Regions from separate parts of the Citrobacter sp. Marseille-Q6884 genome, predicted to be linked through region 1. Evidence: predicted binding sites of a transcription regulator. Region 1 holds the regulator's gene; each other region holds the start of a gene.
The links. The regulator sigma-54, encoded in region 1, starts transcription at its own class of promoters, with help from an activator protein. The targets are predictions, from matches to a motif close to GTTGGCACANNTTTCGCTNT.
Positions count from the first base shown of each region.

Region 1 (8,082 bases):
ACCGTACTCACACTGCTGGCCATTGCCCGCAGTGGTGCTCAGGCTATCTGCTTTGCGCCGGACAAACAGCAGACGGATGTCATCAATCATCTGACGGGCGAGCCGATGCCGGAAACGCGTAACGTCCTGATTGAAGCCGCCCGTATTACGCGAGGGGAGATTCGCCCACTTGCCCAGGCTGTTTCTTCGGAACTGGACGCACTGATTGTGCCCGGAGGATTTGGCGCGGCGAAGAACCTGAGCAATTTCGCCAGCCAGGGGAGCGACTGCCGGGTCGATAGCGATTTAGCCGCACTGGCCGTGGCGATGCATCAGGCAGGGAAACCGTTGGGCTTTATGTGTATCGCGCCAGCCATGTTACCCAAAATATTTAACTTCCCGCTGCGGGTGACGATTGGCACTGATATTGATACCGCGGAAGTACTCGAAGAGATGGGGGCTGAACATGTGCCTTGTCCGGTCGATGACATTGTGGTTGATGAAGATAACAAAATCGTCACCACCCCAGCTTACATGCTGGCACAGGATATTGCTGAGGCGGCAAGCGGTATCGATAAGCTGGTCTCGCGCGTGCTGGTACTGGCTGAATGAGAAAAGGCGTTACCGCGTTTCTGCGGCGTATTTTTCTCCGTATCGTCATTGTCCTCGCGGTATTTTGGGGCGGGGGCATCGCCCTGTTCAGCGTGTTGCCAGTGCCTTTTTCGGCGGTGATGGTTGAACGGCAAATCGGCGCATGGCTGTCCGGTGATTTCCGTTACGTGGCGCACTCGGATTGGGTGAGCATGGATGAGATTTCTCCGTGGATGGGGCTGGCGGTGATTGCGGCAGAAGATCAAAAATTTCCGCAACACTGGGGATTTGATGTTTCCGCGATAGAAAAAGCGCTGGCGCACAACGAACGTAATGAAAACCGTATTCGTGGCGCGTCCACGTTATCGCAGCAAACGGCAAAAAACCTCTTTCTGTGGGATGGACGCAGCTGGATACGTAAAGGGCTGGAAGCCGGGTTAACGCTCGGTATGGAAACGGTCTGGAGTAAGAAACGTATTCTGACCGTGTACCTGAATATTGCTGAGTTTGGTGATGGCGTATTCGGTGTGGAAGCGGCGGCGCAACGCTATTTTCATAAGCCAGCCAGTCGGCTGAGCCTGTCTGAAGCGGCATTGCTGGCAGCGGTGCTGCCGAATCCAATACGATTTAAGGCGAATGCACCGTCAGGTTATGTGCGTAACCGCCAGGCGTGGATTATGCGTCAAATGCGCCAGTTGGGTGGTGAGTCGTTTATGCGGGAAAATAAACTGTATTAGTGGGTCGGTCGCCGGATGCGGCGTAAACGCCTTATCCGGCCAACAGGATTAATCTTCGTCAAACCCTGAATTAAACAACGCAATCACTGCCGCCAGGGCTTCAACTTCCTGAGGTCCTGTGGCTTCAATCTCGATCTGACGTCCTTTGGCAGAATCCAGCATCAGCAGAGCGATAACGCTATTTGCTTCGGCTTCTGTACCTTCATCATTACGCAGCAGGACTTCTGCTTCAAAACCCTGCATCAATTCAAACAGTTTCATTGCCGGCCGGGCATGCATGCCCAGCTTATTCGTGATTTCAACAGTTTGCTTCACGGTCATGATTTACGTTTTTCCAGCGTACGATGGCGTGACTGTACGTTTTTACCGCGAGAGCGGAAGTAGTCTGCCAGTTGCTCTGCAATATACACCGAACGGTGTTTCCCGCCGGTACAGCCGATGGCTACGGTGAGATAGCTTCGGTTGTTGGTCTCCAGCATGGGTAACCATAGCTCAAGATAGCTGCGAGTCTGGTAGATAAAATTGTGTACTTCTGTGTGCCTGTCGAGAAAGGCGGCGACAGGTCTGTCAAGACCGGTCATTGGACGCAGTTTCGGGTCCCAGTGCGGGTTCGGCAGGAAGCGCACGTCAAAGACGTAATCCGCGTCAATGGGGATGCCGTGTTTGAAGCCGAAGGACTCGAAGACCATCGTGAGTTCACGTTCACGCTTGCCCAGCAGGCGGGTACGTAACATTTCCGCCAGTTCGTGGACGGACATTTCGGACGTATCAACGATCAGGTCAGCGCGGGAGCGCAGCGGCTCCAGTAAATCACTTTCCTTATCAATCGCGCTTTCCAGAGACAAATTTTTGCTGGAGAGCGGGTGTAGACGACGCGTATCGCTGTAGCGGCGAATCAGCGTATTACGGTCAGCGTCAAGGAACAGCAGTTGCGGCGAGAAACCTTCCGGCAGGTTATTCATGGCCTGCTCGAAAATCTCCGGGGACTCAGGCATGTTGCGCACATCAATGCTGACGGCCGCAGAAATTTGGCGATCGGCCAGTGTACGAGCCAGATCGGGCAACAACACGACGGGGAGGTTATCCACGCAGTAAAAACCCATATCTTCCAGCGCACGCAGGGCGACAGATTTTCCTGACCCTGAACGACCGCTGACGATCATCAGTACCATGTACTGTTTCTCCTCACAACGACAAAAAAGGATGTCATTGGGTTGTTATGCTTCATCCTGTCCACCTTCGGTGTCCGTGATGATTTGATACAGCTCTTCGTCACTCTGCGCGGCACGCAGACGGCGGCAGATAGTCTTGTCTGCCAGACGTTTTGCTACCAGTGATAGCGTATGCAAATGCGTCTTGGTTTGGTCCGCAGGGACCAGCAGGGCGAAAAGCAGGTCGACAGGTTGATTATCTATGGCGTCGAACGCGATAGGCGTTTCGAGTTGCACAAAAACGCCGACTGCGCGCAACGTGTCTTCTTCCAGCTTTCCGTGCGGAATCGCAATACCATTACCGATGCCGGTACTGCCCATTTTCTCACGCGTCAGGATGGCTTCAAATACCACCTGAGGGGGCAGACTGAGCTGTTTGGCTGCCAGCTCACTGATGATTTCCAGTGCGCGTTTCTTGCTTTGGCAGTGAACGCCAGCGCGCGTACATTCCTGGTTAAGTACATTGCTCAGTTGTAGAGTCGTATCGTTATTTATCATAATTTCACCTAAGCGCTAACTGTACAAATGGCCTGTTGTGTTTCACAACAGGCCGTCCTGCACCCGCTAACTGCCCGGACAAGTTAGTGCTGTTTCAGTTTATCTTTATGTTTTGTTAACTGCCGAGCCAGTTTATCAATTAAACCGTCAATGGCGGCATACATATCCTGACCTTCCGCGCTGGCATGAATTTCGCCACCGTTCACATGCAGTGTTGCATCCGAGATGTGTGTGACTTTCTCCACTTTCAACACAATATAGACCTGATTAATCCTGTCGAAATATTGTTCAAGCTTGGCGAACTTTGTGGTGACAAAGTCGCGCAGGGCTTCAGTGATTTCGACGTTATTTCCAGTGATGTTGAGCTGCATAGTGTCTTCCTTATCGGTTGGGTCAGACCAGCTGTTTGCGCTGGTTAGACGGCGGAATGGATAAAGACTCTCGGTACTTCGCAACGGTGCGGCGCGCCACCATGATACCTTGTTCTGACAGCATAGAGGTTAACTTGCTGTCACTCAGCGGTTTCGCAGGGTTCTCCGCAGCAATTAATTTCTTCACCAGCGCGCGTATCGCTGTGGAAGAGGCTTCGCCTCCACCCTCAGTGTTAACGTGGCTGGAAAAGAAATACTTCAATTCGAAAATGCCGCGCGGACTGTGCAGATACTTTTGCGTGGTCACTCGGGAAATGGTCGATTCGTGCATCTCGACGGCCTGGGCGATATCCGCCAGCACCATCGGTTTCATATACTCTTCGCCCTGGTCAAAGAAAGCTTGCTGCTGCTCCACAATACAGCGGCTGACGCGCAACAGCGTATCATTGCGGCTTTCCAGACTTTTGATCAGCCACTTCGCATCCTGCAGGTTGCTGCGGATAAACTGGCTGTCGGCATCGTTACGCGTGCCATTACACATGGCCGCATAGTGCTGGTTAATCTGCAGGCGTGGAATGCTGTCACTGTTCAGTTCGACGACCCAGCGATCGTTATGCTTGCGCACCAGCACATCCGGGATCACATACTCCGGTTCACCTGTCTGGATCGACTGTCCCGGTCGGGGGTCAAGCGACTGAATCAGGTTGACGGCTTCTTTCAGCACATCTTCTTTCAGTCGGGTAACACGCATGAGCGTGCGGAAGTCGTGATTGGCTAACAGATCGAGATGATCGCTGATGATCAGACGGGCTTCTTCCAGCCACGGCGTGGCCTTGTCAAACTGCGAAAGTTGGATCAGCAAACAGTCGCGGAGATCTTTTGCCGCAACGCCAACAGGATCAAAGCGTTGAACGCGTTTAAGCACGGCTTCGATCTCATCCATACCGATGTCGTCATCACCCATGCTTTCGAGAATGTCATCCAGCGAAACAGTCAGATATCCAGTCTCATCAACCGCATCCACAATCGATGTGGCAATGGCGCGATCGGTATCCGAGAACGGGGTCAGCTCCACTTGCCACATCAGATAATCCTGCAGCGATTGTGTAGTCTCACCCTGATACACAGGTAGCTCGTCGTCGATGTAATCTCCACTGGTGCCAGAAGGCGTACCTGCGGTGTAAATTTCATCCCAACTGGCATCAAGCGGCAGCTCTTCCGGCATCTCTTTTTGTTCAAGCGCGTCTGCGGTGTCGAGAGGTTCGCTGTCCTGTTTATCCTGCGTATCAATTTCGTCGTGAAGATCGGTTTGCTCGAGCAGTGGGTTACTTTCCAGCGCTTGCTGAAGTTCTTGCTGAAGTTCCAGCGTGGACAACTGCAACAGGCGGATAGCCTGTTGTAGCTGAGGCGTCATGGCCAGTTGTTGGCTGAGCCTGAGTTGCAAACCTTGCTTCATGTTCAGAGTTGTTTTCTCCCGCAGTGAGGTGAAGTCTTCTACCCTATCAGAGTCTGAAGTCTTCCCCAAGGTATACGCGCTTAACGTGCTCGTCCTGCAGAATTTCTGTCGGCGTACCGTGCGCGATCAGATGCCCCTGGCTCACAATGTAGGCCCGCTCACAGACCGCCAGCGTTTCGCGCACGTTATGGTCAGTAATTAGCACGCCCAGCCCGCTGTCACGCAGGTGTTCGATGATGCGTTTAATATCAATAACGGAAATCGGGTCAACGCCCGCAAACGGTTCATCCAGCAGGATAAATTTCGGATTTGCGGCCAGAGCACGGGCGATTTCCACACGGCGGCGTTCACCACCGGAGAGCGATTGACCCATGCTGTCGCGCAAATGTTCGATATGGAACTCTTCCATCAGTTCGTTAGCACGATCTTCACGCTGTTCGCTGGTCAGATCGTCACGAATTTGCAGCACCGCCATCAGGTTATCAAACACGCTCAGGCGACGGAAAATGGAGGCTTCCTGCGGTAAATAGCCGATACCACGACGTGCGCGAGCATGCAGCGGCAGCAGGCTAATGTCTTCATCATCAATGATGATATTGCCCGCATCACGCGGCACAATGCCGACAACCATGTAAAAGGTCGTGGTTTTACCGGCGCCGTTAGGGCCAAGCAGACCGACGATCTCCCCTGAGTTGACGGCCAGACTGACATCTTCCACTACGCGGCGGCCTTTATAGGCTTTTGCAAGATTCTTTGCAGTTAATGTTGCCATAACGAATCAGTTACCTTTTTTCTCTGCCGGAGCCTTGGTTTTGTTTTTATCCTGCAGCTGCGACGGCACCAGAACGGTGGTGACGCGTTTGCCTTTGTCACTGAAGGCCTGCATTTTTTGCTCTTTTACCAGGTAGGTAATCTTATCGCCCGTGATGTTGCTATCGAGTTGTTCCAGATAGGCCTTACCGGTCAGAACGACGAAGTCTTTCGCCAGTTCATAGTGCATCTGCGAAGCGTGACCTTTAACCGGCTTACCGTTGTCCTGCATCTGGTAAAACGTTGCCGGGTTACCATAGCCATCAATCACTTCTTTGCCATCTTCGCCGCCAGGACGGGTCACGACGACTTTATCGGCATTAATTTTGATGGTGCCCTGCGTCACGATAACATTACCGGTAAATGTCACCACGTTACCCTGCATATCCAGGGACTGCTGGTCCGATTCAATGTGAATCGGCTGCTCGGTATCGCCGGTGACGGCAAATGCCGGAATGCTGGCGGCCAGAAGTGAGCTGGCAAGCACAAGGTTAAGGCTGAGTTTGTTTGTTTTGGATTTCATATGAGGTTCTAACCTTTTCAATCAGCTCGGCGTTCTTGCTGCGTAAGTTGCCGCGCATCTTCAGTCCGCTGGAGTTAAATGTTGTTCCGTACAACGTGACCAGATCATCTGATGTGACATCTTGCGTCACCAGGTTGATCTGCGCGTTATCGGTAGTAATTCTGCGTAGTTGAGAGTCAGGCACCAGCGCGTTGACTTCAACGTGACCATACAGATACAGCATCCGATCTTCGGTCAATTTGGCTTTATCGGCCTTGATTGACCATGTCGGGACTTTATCCTTATCAAACGTGGTTAATACGGGTTGCGTAAACCACGAAACCGCCTGATCTGAATAATATTCAACATGTTGGGCGATCAGACGATAGCTCAGTGCGCCTTCCGGGCTATACACGACGGTATCAGTATGTTCGCTCTTATAGGTGGGATCGTTGTTATTCACGACCACCTGGGTTGTGTCGTCTTTGTCTGCCAGGTTAATACCAATCAGCACAAGGACAGCCAGCGACAGTAGAATGATAACCCAACGTCTGGTTTTGCTCATATCGATTGCCCTTTGGCTTCATCCAGTTTGCCCTGCGCCAGGAGTAATAAATCGCAGACTTCACGTACCGCGCCGCGCCCCCCGTCGATACGGGTGACATAGTCGGCCCGCGGGATCAACAACGGATGCGCATCGGCGACGGCGACGCTTAATCCCACTTTTTCCATCACCGGCCAGTCGATCAGATCATCGCCAACGTACGCCACATTTTCAGGTGCAATAGCCAGTTTGCTGATCAGGTCGGCAAACGCGATCAGTTTGTCCGATTGCCCTTGATAGAGATGGGTAATCCCCAACGTGGCACAGCGATCTTCTACAAGTTTAGCCTTTCGTCCGGTAATAATGGCAACCTCAATACCGGAAGTGAGCGCGCAACGAATACCGTAGCCATCGCGGACGTTAAACGCCTTCAGCTCTTCACCGTTATTACCCATATAAATCAGACCATCAGACAGCACGCCATCCACATCAAGGATCAGCAGACGGATGTTCTCTGCCTTCGTGATGACGTCAGTGTTGACGGGTCCATAACAGGTCGCAAGCGACGCACCTGCTTTACTCATTTTCTTTATCCTTGAGTTTCTTACACTACACCTGCACGCAGCAGATCATGCATATGTAACACACCGAGTAACTGGTCGCCATCAGCAACCATTACTGAAGTGATATGGCGGGACTGCATTAAGTTCAGGGCATCCACGGCCAGAATGCCAGGGCGCACACGGATGCCTCCAGGCGTCATCACATCGGCAATGCCTAACTGGCGAACATCGACGCCCATGTCGAAGACGCGACGTAAATCGCCATCAGTGAAAATACCGTCAATCTTCATCGCGTCATCGCAAATAACGGTCATGCCAAGGTTTTTCCGCGTGATCTCCAGTAAGGCATCACGCAGGCTGGCGCTTTTATTGACGTGCGGGATCTCGTCGCCGGTATGCATAATATCGTTAACGCGCAGTAAAAGCTTACGACCCAGTGCGCCACCCGGATGGGATAACGCAAAATCTTCTGCAGTAAAACCGCGAGCCTTGAGTAACGCGACGGCAAGCGCATCGCCCATCACCAACGTCGCGGTCGTGCTGCTGGTCGGTGCCAGACCTAACGGGCACGCTTCTTTGGGCACTTTAACACACAGATGCACATCTGCTGCACGCGCCATGCTGCTTTCAGGGCGGCCGGTCATGCAGATAAGCGGAACGTGAAGGCGTTTGAGTACCGGAATTAACGCGGCGATCTCATTGGATTCGCCGGAGTTAGAAATGGCGATCACCACGTCCTGCGGCGATACCATACCCAGATCGCCGTGCGCCGCTTCACCAGGATGAACGAAAAATGACGGAGTGCCGGTGCTGGCAAACG
Region 1 is NZ_CAMDRE010000001.1:636,125-644,206, reverse strand. Features, by position in the region: gene elbB (isoprenoid biosynthesis glyoxalase ElbB) at 1-591, shown strand, start outside; gene mtgA (monofunctional biosynthetic peptidoglycan transglycosylase) at 588-1,307, shown strand; gene npr (PTS phosphocarrier protein NPr) at 1,356-1,628, opposite strand; gene rapZ (RNase adapter RapZ) at 1,625-2,479, opposite strand; gene ptsN (PTS IIA-like nitrogen regulatory protein PtsN) at 2,525-3,016, opposite strand; gene hpf (ribosome hibernation promoting factor) at 3,100-3,387, opposite strand; gene rpoN (RNA polymerase factor sigma-54) at 3,410-4,843, opposite strand; gene lptB (LPS export ABC transporter ATP-binding protein) at 4,890-5,615, opposite strand; gene lptA (lipopolysaccharide ABC transporter substrate-binding protein LptA) at 5,622-6,176, opposite strand; gene lptC (LPS export ABC transporter periplasmic protein LptC) at 6,145-6,720, opposite strand; gene kdsC (3-deoxy-manno-octulosonate-8-phosphatase KdsC) at 6,717-7,283, opposite strand; gene kdsD (arabinose-5-phosphate isomerase KdsD) at 7,304-8,082, opposite strand, start outside.

Region 2 (8,082 bases), 570 kb from region 1:
GGCGATCACCAACGCCAGCAGCAGCCCACCCGCCGTAAAGGTTTCCATCTGTCCCCACGGCAGGAACACGCCGACAAACATTTGCAGAACGACCAGTTGCTTGAGGCTAATACCCCATTTCAGCACTGCAAAACCGCTGCCGCTGTATTCGGTCAACGGACCTTCCTGCAGCTCTTGCTCCGCTTCCGCGAGATCGAACGGCAGTTTGCCCATTTCGATAAAGGTGGCGAAAGCGCAGGCGCACAGCGCCAGAATCAGCGGGATGCTGCGCGCAGCAGGCCAGTGATAAACGGTATCGGCAATGTTGCTGATATGGGTTGAACCCGCGACCTGCGCCGCGACCCACAACCCCAGCAGCAGAATGGGCTCTACCAACACACCGAGCATCGCTTCACGGCTGGCACCAATGGCGGTGAACGGGCTACCGGTATCCAGACCCGCGATAGAGAAGAAGAAGCGGGCAATGGCGAACAGGTAAATTAAGGTGATCAAGTCGCCCAGTTGCGGCAGCGGTGAGCCAACGGTCACGACCGGCAACGCGGTGGCGATAGTCAGCATGACACCCACCATCACGAACGGCGTCAGACGGAATACCCAGCTGGAATCCGCAGGCGCAATGCTCTGACGACCCAGCAGTTTGATAATGTCGCGGTATTCCTGTAACACGCCCGGACCGCGGCGATTGTGCAAACGCGCACGCGCCACACGGGTGATACCGGACAGCAGCGGCGCTACGGCAAACAACACCAGCGCCTGAATTAACGGATATAAAACACTCATTCTCAGGCTCCTCGTGAAACCACAATCACCACCAGCACCGCCAGCTCAATCAGCGCCAGGCGACGGAACAGCACCGGTGCAGCCGCATTCTGCCAGCCCGGAACCAGTGACACCGGATTCAGCCATTTACGCAATTTGAGTACCGGAGCAAAGGCTTCTTTCACCGGCATAGCAAAACCGTGCGCGGTGATAACCATCGACTGCTCGTGATCGTAACCACACACCCACGCCGCACCGCGTGAACGCGACGGCAGACGGTTGCCTTTGAAAATAGCCATGATGATGAACGGCAGCAGAGGACAAGCAATCAGCAGCAGCGTAATCATAGGTTGAGAAACGGTGGTGTTCGCCGTTTCCAGCGGCAGCGGTACAGCCGAAGAGATCAGCGGCAGCAGCCACGGTGCAGCAACACCGCCAAGCACGCAGCAGATAGCCAGTGCAACCACGCTCACGCCCATCAGGATGGGTGCGCAGCAGGCGTTTTCAGCTTCCTTCGTGCGCGGTGCGCCCAGGAACGTGACGCCATAGACTTTCGCCATACACATCACGGCCAGCGCGCCGGTAATCGCCAGCCCTACCGCCAGCAACGGTCCTAACAGACGACCGATAAACGCTCCGCTGTTGCCCAGTTTGAAGAAGGATTGATAGATAACCCATTCACCGGCAAAGCCGTTCAGTGGTGGCAGCGCAGCCATCGCCATCAGACCGACCAGCATAGCCAGAGAAATCACCGGCATGCGTTTACCAATACCACCCAGTTTTTCGATATCACGATGACCGGTACGGAACCAGATGCTGCCTGCGCCCAGGAACAGAACGCTTTTAAACAGACTATGGTTAACCAGATGGTACAAACCGCCGGTCAGACCCAGCGCAATCAGCGCGGGTTGATTGAGGGCAATCCCGGTCACACCGGCACCCAGACCCAGCAGAATAATGCCGATATTTTCCAGCGTGTGATAAGCCAGCAGACGCTGGATGTTGTGCTCCATCAGCGCATACAGACCGCCGACAAACGCGGTGATCATACCCAGTACCAACAGCGCAATGCCCCACCACAACGGCGCATTACCGCCCAGCAGAGACAAGGTCAAAATCCCCAGCAGACCCACCTTCATGACCACGGTAGAGAACAGCGCCGCAGCCGGTGCGCTGGCGTTAGCGTGCGCCTGTGGTACCCAACCGTGCAGCGGGATAATCCCGGCCAGCAAACCAAAACCGGCAACGCCCAGTACCCAGATGTCAGAGCCGAGCGGCAATTCCTGCGTACGCAGGTCGAGCAGACGCAGTTCCAGCGTGCCGTAGCGCTGCCACACCAGGTAGCAGGCAACCGCCAGCAACAGGGTGCCCAGACGACCCAGAGCAAACCACAATTTGCCTTCTTTGCTGCAACCTGTCAGGAACACCGCGCACAGCGCCATGATTTCCGCCATCACCACCAGCGTACCGAGGTTGCTGGCCACCACCGCACACACCGCAGCAGCCATCAGCAGGTTAACCAGCAGACCGTTGGCCTTTACCTGCGGATGACGATGCCAGTCAATGTTGTACAGGCTGACAAACAGACCGCACAGACCCAGCGTGATAAGCCAAATCGCATTCAGCGGGGTCACTTGCAGACCGTGACCGATAAACGGCATCACGCCGCTGACCGCGAGTGCGTTCGTCAGCACGGTAAAACCCGCCGCCGCCGTACACAGGCTGCCGACTGCGCCGCCCACGCCCGCAATCCAACCGCTCAGCGGTTTATGAAACGAAAACAGAAATGCCAGAACCGCCGCAGCCGTAAACCAGGCCACGCCGCTGTTAATCAGTGAAATTACGCTCATTTTGCATCCCCACTCTGAGCCTGCTGAAACAAGGTGAGATCGCCGAAATCGGTATTGAAGGTCAGCTCACGCTTACGTTTGCTGGCGCGGGCGATATCCGTATTGCTCACCAGATGCAGGGCTTTGGTCGGACACATGCGTACGCAGGCCGGACCTTGCTCATCAAAACTGCACAGATCGCATTTCACCGCGATGGCGCGTACGCCCGGAACCCAGTCCAGCAGCGTGCTGACACGCGCGGGTGCAGGCGGAGCCGGAGGCGCTTTTGGCGTATTGGCGTTCGCCGGGATGTGCAGCGGACGGCTGCCGGAAAATTCAATCGCCCCGAACGGGCAAGCAATCCCGCACAGTTTGCAGCTCACGCACAGGCTTTCATTCAGCTGTACGGCGCCATCGACACGGTTAATGGCATTAACCGGGCAAACGGTGGCACAAGGCGCATCTTCACACTGGTGGCAAAGCTGCGGCGCAGATTCTTTTTCATTTAACATCACTTTAAGGCGCGGCATTGACTGCAGGCCATGCTGGCGATGTGTCTCTGAGCAGGCGGCTTCACAGGTGTGGCAGCCAATACAAAGAGTGGAGTCAGCAATTACAAAACGATTCACCAGGCATTCCTCAGGTGATAGTCATTTTTGACGAAACATGTCTATCGAATGTCATTTTCGACACTTTTCGACATGCCCATTCCCTAAACTGTCGTGATGCAGCGGAAAACCACACCATGACGCAAGTGGGCAACACCCGAGGCTTATGCCGGGTTATGTCCTTCTACCAGTTGGCTTAAATTCACCGGCATATTGTTTTCAACCGCGGTATACAGGCTGTCGTAGACGCTGGCGATTTTCTCGAGATAGTGCTCCAGCACCTGCTCGCGATCGCGGTTGCTAATTCGGTCATCGACTGTGCCATCGATGGTCAGCTGTGCCTGCGCAATCAGCTGTTTATCGTCACCGTCTTTCGTTTCGACGTAGTACTCGATGGTATGGCTGTTAAAGCCATCCGCCAGCGTGACGTAAATAGTGAAATGTTCAAAAAGGACAAAGCAGAGATCCTTGTCCGGCGCGCAGCTCATCGCATGATGCAAACGCGCTTTCGACAGGGTGATCCCCTGAACCAGCGAGTTGCAGTAAATACGCCACTGGTCCTGTAGGCGACGGTGCCGTTCAGCGATGTAATCGGCTTTTTCGCTTATTTCCCAAATAGTCATGTCAGGTTACCCGTTTAGCAGAGATAGACAGCCTTAAGCACATTTCATGCCAACATTAAAATCGTTAATTTTCATATGGATATAAAAATTAGCAGGCGTGACGACATGTCATTTCGTCATCGTCGACATTGTCACGCGTGGAAAAATTCAACCTGGCATGTTTATTGCTTTTACAGGGCAACGACTATGGGAGGCGATATGCACGAAATAACCCTCTGCCAACGGGCACTGGAATTGATTGAACAACAGGCCAAACAACACGGCGCTCATCGGGTGACTGGGGTCTGGCTCAAAATTGGCGCATTTTCTTGCGTAGAAACCAGTGCTCTCGCCTTTTGTTTTGATCTGGTATGCCGCGGGACACTTGCAGAAGGTTGTAAACTGCACCTCGAAGAACAAGAAGCCGAGTGTTGGTGCGAATCTTGTCAGCAATATGTCACGTTACTGACGCAACGCGTGCGCCGCTGTCCACAATGCAACAGCGACACGCTGAGAATTGTGGCTGATGACGGCTTACAGATTCGACGAATAGAAATAGGCGACGCTGAAGATTAATTACTGCCGGTGATGCCCCCCAGGCCGGATAAGGCGCTAGCGTCGCCATCTGGCAAAAAGCACGTAATAAGCAATGAATCAGGAGTGAGCGATGTGTACGACATGCGGTTGCGCGGAAGGCAACCTTTATATAGAGGGTGATGAACATAACCCTCATTCGGCGTTTCGTAGCGCGCCATTTGCCCCGGCAGCACGTCCGGCGCTGAATATCACCGGTGTGAAGACATCCAATTTCACGCCGAGCCAGACCGCAGAAGGCGATTTACATTACGGTCATGGTGAAGCAGGCACCCACGCGCCAGGCATGAGCCAACGCCGCATGCTGGAAGTGGAAATTGACGTGCTGGACAAAAACAACCGTCTGGCCGAGCGTAACCGCGCCCGCTTCGCTGCCCGCCAACATCTGGTACTTAACCTCGTATCAAGCCCGGGTTCCGGTAAAACGACGCTGCTGACTGAAACGCTGATGAAACTGAAGGACCGCGTGCCGTGCGCGGTCATTGAAGGCGATCAGCAGACGGTCAACGATGCTGCCCGCATTCGCGCAACCGGTACGCCAGCCATTCAGGTGAACACCGGTAAAGGCTGCCACCTTGACGCACAAATGATTGCCGATGCCGCCCCGCGTCTGCCTTTGGATGACAACGGTATTTTATTTATCGAAAACGTCGGCAACCTGGTTTGCCCGGCCAGCTTCGACCTCGGCGAGCGCCATAAAGTCGCGGTACTTTCCGTCACCGAAGGGGAAGATAAGCCGCTGAAATATCCGCATATGTTTGCTGCCGCCTCGCTGATGCTGCTCAATAAAGTGGATCTGCTGCCGTACCTCAACTTTGATGTTGAAAAATGTATCGCCAGCGCCCGTGAAGTGAACCCGGAAATTGAGATCATCCTGATTTCTGCCACCAGCGGCGAAGGGATGGATCAATGGCTTGCCTGGCTGGAGACGCAGCGATGTGCATAGGTGTTCCGGGTCAAATCCGCACCATTGAAGGTAACCAGGCCAAGGTGGATGTTTGCGGCATTCAGCGCGACGTTGACCTGACGCTGGTCGGTAGCTGCGATGAAAATGGTCAGCCGCGTCTGGGCCAGTGGGTACTGGTTCACGTCGGCTTTGCCATGAGCATCATTAATGAAGCCGAAGCGCGCGACACGCTCGATGCGCTGCAAAACATGTTTGACGTTGAGCCGGATGTCGGCGCGTTGCTGTATGGCGAGGAAAAATAAATGCGTTTTGTTGACGAATATCGCGCACCAGAACAGGTGATGCAGTTAATTGAGCACCTGTGTGAACGTGCCGCTCACCTCCCCTATACGGCTGAACGTCCGCTGCGCATTATGGAAGTGTGCGGTGGTCATACTCACGCTATCTTCAAATTTGGTCTCGACCAACTACTGCCTGAAAACGTAGAGTTTATTCACGGCCCGGGCTGTCCGGTTTGCGTTCTGCCGATGGGCAGAATCGACAGCTGCGTAGAAATCGCCAGCCATCCAGACGTGATTTTCTGTACCTTTGGCGACGCGATGCGCGTACCGGGTAAACAAGGTTCACTGCTGCAGGCCAAAGCGCGTGGTGCGGATATCCGCATCGTCTACTCTCCGATGGATGCCCTGAAGCTGGCGCAAGAGAACCCGACACGCAAAGTCGTGTTCTTTGGTCTGGGTTTTGAAACCACCATGCCGACGACCGCGATCACCCTTCAGCAGGCAAAACAGCGCGACGTGCAGAACTTTTACTTTTTCTGCCAGCACATCACGCTTATTCCTACGCTGCGTAGCCTGCTGGAGCAGCCGGACAACGGTATCGACGCCTTCTTAGCCCCCGGTCACGTGAGTATGGTGATCGGTACCGATGCCTATAATTTCATCGCCTCAGATTTTCATCGCCCGTTAGTGGTCGCGGGTTTTGAACCGCTTGATCTGCTGCAAGGCGTCGTGATGCTGATTGAGCAGAAAATAGCGGCCCAAAGCCAGGTTGAGAACCAGTATCGCCGCGTCGTACCGGATGCCGGTAACGCCCTGGCGCAACAGGCCATCGCTGAAGTATTTTGCGTCAATGGCAACAGCGAATGGCGCGGTTTGGGTGTCATCGAATCCTCGGGGGTTCACCTGACGCCTGATTATCAGCGTTTTGATGCCGAAGCGCATTTCCAGCCTGCGCCGCAGCAGGTCTATGACGATCCTCGCGCCCGTTGCGGGGAAGTACTGACCGGCAGATGTAAGCCGCATCAGTGTCCATTATTTGGCAAAACCTGTAATCCAGAGACCGCGTTTGGCGCATTAATGGTCTCATCCGAAGGCGCATGTGCCGCCTGGTATCAGTATCGTCAGCAGGAGTGTGAAGCATGAACAGCGTACAACTCGCCCACGGTAGCGGCGGTCAGGCTATGCAGCAGTTGATCAACAGTCTGTTTATGGAAGCATTTGCGAATCCGTGGCTGGCGGAACAGGAAGATCAGGCACGTCTGGATCTGGCGCAACTGGTTGCTGAAGGCGACCGTCTGGCATTTTCAACTGACAGCTATGTCATCGACCCGCTGTTCTTCCCTGGCGGTAATATCGGTAAGCTGGCAATCTGCGGCACAGCCAACGATGTCGCGGTAAGCGGCGCGATTCCTCGCTACCTCTCCTGCGGATTTATCCTCGAAGAAGGCCTGTCGATGGATACGCTGAAAACCGTCGTCAACAGCATGGCGGCTACCGCGCGCGAAGCGGGCATTGCTATCGTGACCGGCGACACCAAGGTTGTGCAGCGCGGCGCAGCAGACAAGCTCTTCATTAACACCGCAGGTATGGGCGCGATTCCGGCCGATATTCACTGGGGCGCACAGACTCTGAGCGTCGGCGATGTGCTGCTGGTCAGCGGCACCCTTGGCGATCACGGCGCGACCATCCTGAACCTGCGCGAGCAGTTGGGACTGGATGGCGAACTGGTGAGCGATTGTGCGGTATTAACCCCACTGATTCAGACACTGCGAGATATTCCTGGCGTGAAAGCGCTGCGTGATGCTACACGTGGCGGCGTCAACGCGGTCACACATGAGTTCGCAGCAGCATGCGGCTATGGGATTGAGCTGTCAGAAGCGGCCCTGCCGGTGAAACCTGCAGTCCGCGGCGTCTGCGAACTGCTCGGTCTGGATGCGCTCAACTTCGCCAACGAAGGTAAACTGGTGATCGCGGTTGAACGTCAGGCAGCAGAAGCGGTACTTGCCGCACTGCGCGCGCACCCGTTAGGCCAGGATGCCGCCCTGATCGGCGAAGTTGTCGAACGCAAAGGCGTCCGACTTGCCGGGCTCTACGGCGTAAAACGCACCCTCGATTTACCACACGCCGAACCATTACCGCGTATATGCTGATATATTGCCCGGTGGCGCTACACTTATCCGGTCTGCAGGCAAGACATTGCCCGTAGGCCGGGTAGGGTGAACCCGCCATCCGGCAATAAGTTACGACTGATACCTATAATTCATTTACCGTTTTCGCACCGTTCTGTGGTGCTTCCTGGAAAAGCAATATGTCGTATACACCGATGAGTGACCTCGGACAGCAAGGCTTGTTCGATATTACTCGTACATTATTACAGCAGCCCGATCTTCAGTCTCTCAGTGAGGCGCTTTCGCAACTGGTCAAGCGTTCGGCGCTGGCCGATTGCGCGGCTATTGTGTTATGGCAGGCGCAGACGCAGCGTGCGCATTATTTCGCGACGCG
Region 2 is NZ_CAMDRE010000001.1:62,084-70,165, forward strand. Features, by position in the region: gene N7268_RS00345 (respiratory chain complex I subunit 1 family protein) at 1-780, opposite strand, end outside; gene hycC (formate hydrogenlyase subunit 3) at 783-2,609, opposite strand; gene hycB (formate hydrogenlyase subunit HycB) at 2,606-3,217, opposite strand; gene hycA (formate hydrogenlyase regulator HycA) at 3,361-3,819, opposite strand; gene hypA (hydrogenase maturation nickel metallochaperone HypA) at 4,018-4,374, shown strand; gene hypB (hydrogenase nickel incorporation protein HypB) at 4,466-5,338, shown strand; gene hypC (hydrogenase 3 maturation protein HypC) at 5,329-5,601, shown strand; gene hypD (hydrogenase formation protein HypD) at 5,602-6,723, shown strand; gene hypE (hydrogenase maturation carbamoyl dehydratase HypE) at 6,720-7,730, shown strand; gene flhA (formate hydrogenlyase transcriptional activator FlhA) at 7,889-8,082, shown strand, end outside.
Region 2: hycA (formate hydrogenlyase regulator HycA) is a predicted target of sigma-54. The motif match lies at 3,854-3,873, and genes of this name have one in related genera.

Region 3 (8,082 bases), 1.7 Mb from region 1:
CGATGAAGGCCACCACAGCGGACCAGACAATGGTGATCGCCACGCTTTCCAGCTGCACCAGGAGCTGATGTCCCATCGTGACGCCTTCAGCAAAGCCCACGCCGCCCAGAGAGCTGGCCGCGAATACCCCGGTCAGGATGCAGCCGACAATGCCGCAAACGCCGTGGACACCAAACACATCACACGGGTCATCGACGCGCAGAAAACGTTTTAACATCGTCACGCCCCACAGCCCCGCAAGTCCCGCAATCACGCCAATAATCAGCGCACCACCGACACCGATATAACCACAGGCAGGCGTGACGGCAACCAGACCCGCAATGGCACCGGAACAGGCGCCCAACAAAGAGGGTTTGCCACGCAATGCCCACTCACCGAAGATCCATCCCAAAATGGCCGCCGCAGTGGCAACAACCGTGTTCACAAAGGCCAGCGCCGCGATTTCATTGGCCATACCCGCAGAACCTGCGTTAAAACCAAACCAACCGATGTAGAGGATCGCGGTACCCGTAAAGACCATCGGCAGGTTATGCGGTTTAAACGCTTCTTTGCCAAAACCGACACGTTTACCAATCAGATAAGCCCCAACCAGACCAGCAATCGCCGCGTTAATATGCACCACCGTCCCGCCCGCGAAATCCAGCGCACCGTGAGAGGCCAGCAAACCACCGCCCCACACCATATGCGCAATAGGGATATAAGACAGTGTTAGCCACACCACCACAAAAATCAGCACCGCGGAGAAGCGGATGCGTTCAGCCAGCGCACCAACAATGAGCCCTACGGTGATGCAGGCAAACGACCCCTGGAAAGCCACGTGGATATACTGATAGAAACTCCCCGTTACCGCCGTCAGCGCAATGCTCTTCAGCATCACCCAGTTAAAGTTGCCGAAGAAGCTATTCCCCTCGCCAAACGCCAGCGAGTAGCCATAAACCACCCATAAAATGCAGACCAGTGCGAAGGTTACCGTAACCTGAGTCAGCATCGACAACACGTTCTTACCGCGAATCAAACCGCCGTAGAACAACGCAATGCCCGGAATGGTCATAAACAGCACCAGTGCGGTACAAATCATCATAAAAGCATTATCTGCTTTATCCGCGACCGCCGGTGCCGCCATTGCCAGTCCCGGCAGCAGCGCCAGTGAAGCAATACCTGTTTTCATCGTTGCTATCTTCATTTTTTGGTTTCCTATCACTGTGTGCCAAAAGTTACAGTGCGGCTTCGTCGGCTTCGCCGGTACGAATGCGAATAACACGTTGCAGCTCAGCGACGAAAATTTTGCCGTCGCCAATTTTTCCGGTGTAGGCCGCCTTACTGATGACATCAATCACTTCATCAAGCTGGTCGTCGGCAATCGCCACATCAATCTTCACCTTCGGTAAAAAATTGACGCTATATTCAGCCCCCCGGTACAGCTCGGCATGGCCTTTCTGTCGGCCAAAACCTTTTACTTCGGTGACGGTCAGTCCCTGAATACCAATAGAAGACAATGCTTCACGGACGTCTTCCAGTTTGAACGGTTTGATTACCACGGTAACCAGCTTCATAGATCCCCTCCAGTCAGAATTCGGTAATGGCTGCAGATACACATGCTGGATATTGCAAGGGGTGTGCCAGGAATGAAAAACGCGGAATAATTCAGGATCGCAGGGTGCTGTCGGGGGAAAGAAAGAAAAAACGCACTATAACGGTGCATAGTGCGTTACATTTTTGCACCAGATTGTTGACGGCCAGAGGGTGCCGTAACAGCTGGCGACACGACATCAGGGCATCAGGCGATAAGCGACTCTTCGTGCGCACTGGCCGCCAGCTCTTCACCCGCTAACTGCAACTGATACATCTGCCAGTAACGCCCTTGCGCCGCCAGCAACTGCTGGTGCGTCCCCTGCTCAACGGCCTGACCCCGGTGCAGCACCAGGATAGTATCGGCATCAACAATGGTTGATAACCGATGAGCAATCACCACCAGCGTGGTGTGTTCGCGTACCGCTGCCAGCGCGAGCTGGATCGCCTGTTCCGTACCCGAGTCAATACTGGCGGTGGCTTCATCCAGAATCAGCACCTGCGGCGTGTCGACCAGTACCCGCGCCAGAGCCAACAACTGTTTCTGCCCGACAGACAAATTATTGCCTTGCTCGCCCAGTCGGGTATGAATGCCTTCACTCATGCCGCGCGCCAGTTCCGCCAGTTGCACGGTTTCCAGTGCCTGCCAGACCTGCTCCTCGGAGATATCGCGACCCAACGTAACGTTGGCAAGGAAAGTGTCGGCCATCACGACCGGATCCTGCTGCACCATTGCGACGCCCTTACGCAGAACGCTGTGGCTTAACGAGGAGAGCGGCCGCCCGTCGAGCCGAATCTCACCTTCTGTCAGCGGGTAATACCCCATGAGCAGGCTGGCGAGCGTACTCTTGCCGCTCCCGGTATGACCCACCAGGGCAACAAAACTGCGCGAGGGAACGGACAGGCTGATATTTTGCAGTACCAGATTGTCGTCGCGATAAGCAAAGGAAACGTTATCAACCTCGATGTTCCCGCTCTTCAGCGGTTGGACGTCATCTCCATAACGCTGGCGAGGCCCGTCCATCAGTTCAAAAACGCGTTCGCCAGCGACCACCGCCTGTTGCAACATTGACTGTTGGGTCGTCAACTCTATCAGGGGTTCATTCAGACGACCGAGATAGCTAATAAACGCATATAACACCCCAACTTCAATGGCGCTGCCGGAGGTGAAACTGAACAGCATCAACAAGCCACAGAGGATTAACGCAGAAAACAGGCTGAGCAGCGGGCGCAGTAAAAACCCGTCCAGCCGCAAGGTCTGCATCCTCGCCATATAGTGTGAACGGCTGGCCTCCCCCATTCTCTCCCCAAAGCGTGCCTGCTGACGGAATTGCTGGATCACGCTCATACCATTAATGACTTCGTTAAAGCCATCGTTAATATCAGCCAGATAAGCGCGAACGCGGCGCACAATAGGCGTGCTATAGCGCTGATAAATCACCATCACCACCAGCACGGCAGGGAAAATGGCCATCGCCACCAACGCCATACGCCATTCCAGGCTGAACATCGCGACCAGCATCGCACCAATTAATGCGGCACTGCGCAACACCGTCGCCACCACCGTAACGTACAGATCGCGAATAACCTCGGTATCATTGGTGACACGCGAAATAAGTTGTCCGACGGGTTGGGTGTCAAACTCGCTGAGCGGCTGGCGCAGCGCTGCGTCCATCACGTCCGTGCGTAGCTGTTGCACCACGCCGACAGCCGCCTGGTTAAATAACAGCGACTGCGCATAGTGCAAACCCGCCGCCAGTAATTGTAAACCGATATAAGCCGCGACCAGCCCGGCAACCATCGCCAGGGGCAGGTTGTTTTTCGCCACCATGTTATCGATAAAATAACTGATCAGCAGCGGACCACTGACTTCTGCTGCTGCCGCAACCCACAGCATCACCACCGCGATAGCCAGCGGTTTACGCCATGGCGATCCATAAACCAGCAGCCTTTTCAGGGTTGGCCATAATTGCCCAAAACTACGCATTAGCAGCCTCTTCACTTATTTCTGGTGCGTCAGACAGCGCCGCTTCGAGCTGCTGATAGCGGTACATATCGCGATACCAGCCAGATTGCTGTACCAGCGAGTCATGCTCGCCGCGCTGCGCAATATGCCCATGCTGCATGACAATAATCTCATTGGCTTCCGTTAATGCGGATAAGCGGTGGGCGCTGATAATCACCGTTCGCCCCTCGCCCCACTGCCGCAGGTTATGCAGGATCTGGTGTTCGGTACGACCGTCTACCGCCGACAAGGCGTCATCCAGGATCAGGATTTCGGCATTCAGCAGCAGCGCGCGGGCAATGGAAATACGCTGTTTTTGCCCCCCCGAGAGCATCACACCACGCTCGCCCACTTCGGTGTCGTATCCCTGCGGGAGACGTAAAATATCCTCGTGCACGCTGGCCAAACGCGCCACATGCTCAATCTCAGCCTGGGTTGCCTGAGGTCGTCCAAGCGCTATGTTGTTGGCAACCGTGTCTGAGAACAAAAAGGGCGTCTGACTGACGACGGCCAGCCGACTACGCCAGCTATCCAGCTGTAAACGCGTTAAAGGGATATCATGAAAGCGCACATCCCCCTGGGTGATATCAAAATGGCGCTGAATCAGCGACAACACGGTACTTTTCCCCGCGCCGGTGGGGCCGCAGATGCCCAGCATCTGTCCGGGCTTAAGGTGGAAACTCACATTTTCCAGCGTCGGGTGAGTCATCAGCGGATAGCAAAATTCGCGAATCGACACCGCCAGTTCACCGCGCCCTTCCGGCACCGGTTCAGTTCCATCGTCTACCACGGGCGCTTCAGCCAGCATGGCGCGAATACGACTGTACGCGGCGCTACCGCGCTCGACGATATTGAACATCCACGCCAGCGCCAGCATCGGCCAAATCATCAAACCGAGATACATCATAAAGCTGGTCAATTGTCCGAGGGTCAGCGTACCGTGAACTACCATCCAGCTTCCCCCCGCAATCGCGAGGAGATTAGCCATACCAATGGCGATATAAATCGTTGGGTCAAAACGGGCGTCAATACGCGCCACACGCATATTTTTCTTCCCGGTATCTTCGGCATCCGCAGCAAACAAGGCCGATTGCCGATCTTCCAGACCAAACGCTTTAATCATGCGAATGCTGGTCAGGCTCTCCTGGGTACGATCGTTGAGGCTGGAGAACGCGGCCTGTGCCAGCTTAAAGCGGTTATGTAGCCGATCGCCGTAACGTTTGATCATCAACGCCATGACAGGCATCGGAAGCAGCGCGATAAGCGTCAGTTGCCAACTAATTTGCGTAGACATCACGATCAGCACCGCACAGCCCATCACCAGCGAGTCCACCAGCGTCAACACGCCCTCACCGGCGGCAAACACCACGCGATCGACATCGTTGGTGGCGCGCGCCATCAGATCGCCCGTGCGATGACGCAGATAAAATTCAGGATGCTGACGGCTGAGCTGGCGGTAATAATCTTCCCGCAGTTCGACCGCCAGTTGGTAAGAGGCACCAAACAGCAGCACGCGCCAGACATAGCGCAACAAATAGACCACCACCGCAATCAGGGCAATTGTACCGACCCACATCAACAGCCGTTCAGTCGTAAAGCGTTGTGCCGTCACACCATCCACGATGATACCAACCACTTTTGGCGGGATGAGCTGAAGGATAGCGATGATGATAAGCAAGGCCACTGCCCCGAGGTAGCGACGCCACTCCCGACGGAAGTACCAGCTTAATTGAGCAAATAATCGCACGCGTTATGTCCTGACATGATTTCCAGCAATGACCGCCGGGAGAGTTATTCAATAGGTAGAGCAGTCGTATATTTGATCTGTTCCATCGCAAAACTGGAGGTGACATCTGACAAACCCGGTACGCTGTTCACCAGGCGCTTGTAGAAGTCATCGTAGCGTTTCATATCGGCGACCTGAACACGCATCAGGTAGTCATACTCCCCTGCCATGCGCCAGAATCCCAGAACCTCCGGCATACCGGTCACTTCGGTGACAAAACGACAGTACCATTCACTGCTGTGATGCTGCGTTTTGATCAGCACGAAAGCGGTTAAACCCAGCCCCAGTTTTTCCGGGTCCAGCAGCGCGACTTTACCGAGGAGAATACCGTCATCCTCAAGCCTTTTGAGTCGCTTCCAGCAGGGCGTTGTAGTCAGATTAACGGCATCCGCTAACGCCTGCAAAGAAAGGGTGCAGTCCTGTTGCAGTAAACAGAGCAGCTTGCGGTCAATTTTGTCTAACATATCCACTCCACAGAGAAGAATTTTCTCCTTACATTCTATTTTAAAGGCTAAATAGCAACAATTTTTTCCGTGCTTTTCGCTAATCTAGGCACAAAATGACAAATGGATATTAATGATGAATAGCTCCTGGGTTAAAAACGCCATCAATGAAATCAACGCGGATTATCAGCGTTCTGCGGATACGCATCTCATTCGTCTGACTCTACCGGCGTTCCCGGGCATTCAGTTGTATTTGAAAGATGAGAGCACGCATCCAACCGGCAGCCTGAAACATCGTCTGGCGCGTTCACTGTTCCTGTACGGGCTGTGTAATGGCTGGATAAAAGAAGGCACCACCATTATTGAATCCTCCTCCGGGTCAACGGCCGTATCCGAAGCCTATTTCGCCCGACTGCTGGGATTGCCGTTTATTGCCGTGATGCCTTCCTGCACGGCAAAACGGAAAATTGAGCAGATTGAATTTTATGGCGGGCGCTGCCATTTCGTTGAAAGCGCCTGCGAAATTTACGCTGCGTCTGAACAACTGGCGCGTGAGCTAAACGGTCATTATATGGACCAGTTCACTTACGCCGAACGAGCTACCGACTGGCGTGGCAATAACAATATTGCCGACAGCATCTTCCGCCAGATGGCGTGTGAGCCAAACCCTGTCCCCAGACATATCGTGATGAGCGCCGGCACCGGTGGGACATCAGCAACGATTGGCCGTTATATCCGCTGTCAGGGTTATGACACACATCTGATGGTGGTTGACCCGGAAAACTCCGTGTTTCTGCCCTACTGGCAGGATCGTGACGCTACGTTACGCAGCCCGGTGGGAAGTAAAATTGAAGGTATCGGTCGCCCGCGCGTAGAGCCCTCTTTCATTCCTGACGTGGTTGATGAAATGCTGCGCGTACCGGATGCTGCAAGCGTTGCCACCGCGCACTGGCTGGAAACCCAACTGGGCCGAAAAGTGGGTGCCTCAACCGGAACCAATATGTGGGGCGCGCTGCAACTTGCCGCCCGTATGCGCGAAGCCGGAGAAACAGGATCGCTGGTGACGCTTCTGTGCGACAGCGGCGAACGCTACCTGGACACGTACTACAACCCACAATGGGTCAACATGCATATTGGTGATTTGGCACCGTGGAAAGCGGAAATCGCTCGTCTACTGAATACCCATTAAACCGCGAAAAAAAAGCCAGACGCTAAAGTCTGGCTTGCTGGAAGGGATCTCTCATTCGGGGGAATAAGGTAGATGTGGATTGTCCAGCCAATGTGTCAAAAAGTGAGATACCGCCTGATTGCGGCAATGGCCGATCACCGATAAATGTGGCAACTCAGCAATCAGTTGTGGCATCGCATTACCCATAATGAGGCCGCGGCCAACGCTGCCTAACATTTCGCGATCGTTCATGGCGTCGCCAAACGCCATGCATTCAGCCATCGAAAAACCTAAGTGGTTACTCAGCACCGCCAGCGCCGAACCTTTGTTACAGCCCAGCGGCAGCACTTCCAGGCAATCTACTGCGGAAAAACAGAGATTGGCCTGTTCGCCCAGCGCCTCATTCAGTTGGATACGCAAACGAATGAGATCGTCATGATCCCCGCAGAAGCAGACCTTCGTCACCTGATGGGCCGGGATACGTTTTACATCGACGATCTGGTAGCGAAATCCACTGTAGACGTGCGCTTTTAGCATCCACGGGATCTCTTGTCCGGTGAACCAGCCATTATCATTAAAAACATGCATGCTGGCCTGCGTATCCCACGCCTGATGTAACACGATATCTGCCACTGCGGGATCCAGATCCTGATGATGAAGCACTTCACCTTCCAGTGAATGCACCCGCGTCCCGTTGCCGGTGATTAAAAAGGCGTCCAGTGAGATCGAGCCCAGAATATGGCGCATCTCCAGCACATGACGACCCGTGGCAAACGTAAGGGTAATGTCACGTTCACGCAGGCGCGCCAGCGTCGAGAGCGTTTCCTCACCTAAATGGTGATTCGGCATCAAAAGGGTGCCATCCATATCAAATGCTGCCAGACGAGCCATTTCTTTCTCCACTCTGTGACGCGGTTAACTTGTGGTCCAGTATCACCTGAGATATACGGAAGTAATAGTGAATAGATAAAGCAAATTGTTCCGGGTTTCTTTACGCAAACTCCCGGGACGGGCTGAGTCATACACAGCCAACAACGAGGCAACTTGAATGATGAAGTGTCAATGCGACTTTTAAATCGCCTGAACCAGTACCAACGCCTCTGGCAGCCCT
Region 3 is NZ_CAMDRE010000001.1:2,347,041-2,355,122, reverse strand. Features, by position in the region: gene amtB (ammonium transporter AmtB) at 1-1,183, opposite strand, end outside; gene glnK (P-II family nitrogen regulator) at 1,215-1,553, opposite strand; gene N7268_RS11070 (SmdB family multidrug efflux ABC transporter permease/ATP-binding protein) at 1,778-3,556, opposite strand; gene N7268_RS11065 (SmdA family multidrug ABC transporter permease/ATP-binding protein) at 3,549-5,321, opposite strand; gene decR (Lrp/AsnC family transcriptional regulator) at 5,366-5,824, opposite strand; gene N7268_RS11055 (PLP-dependent cysteine synthase family protein) at 5,937-6,992, shown strand; gene cof (HMP-PP phosphatase) at 7,044-7,862, opposite strand; gene N7268_RS11045 (SgrR family transcriptional regulator) at 8,034-8,082, shown strand, end outside.
Region 3: glnK (P-II family nitrogen regulator) is a predicted target of sigma-54. The motif match lies at 1,605-1,624, and genes of this name have one in related genera.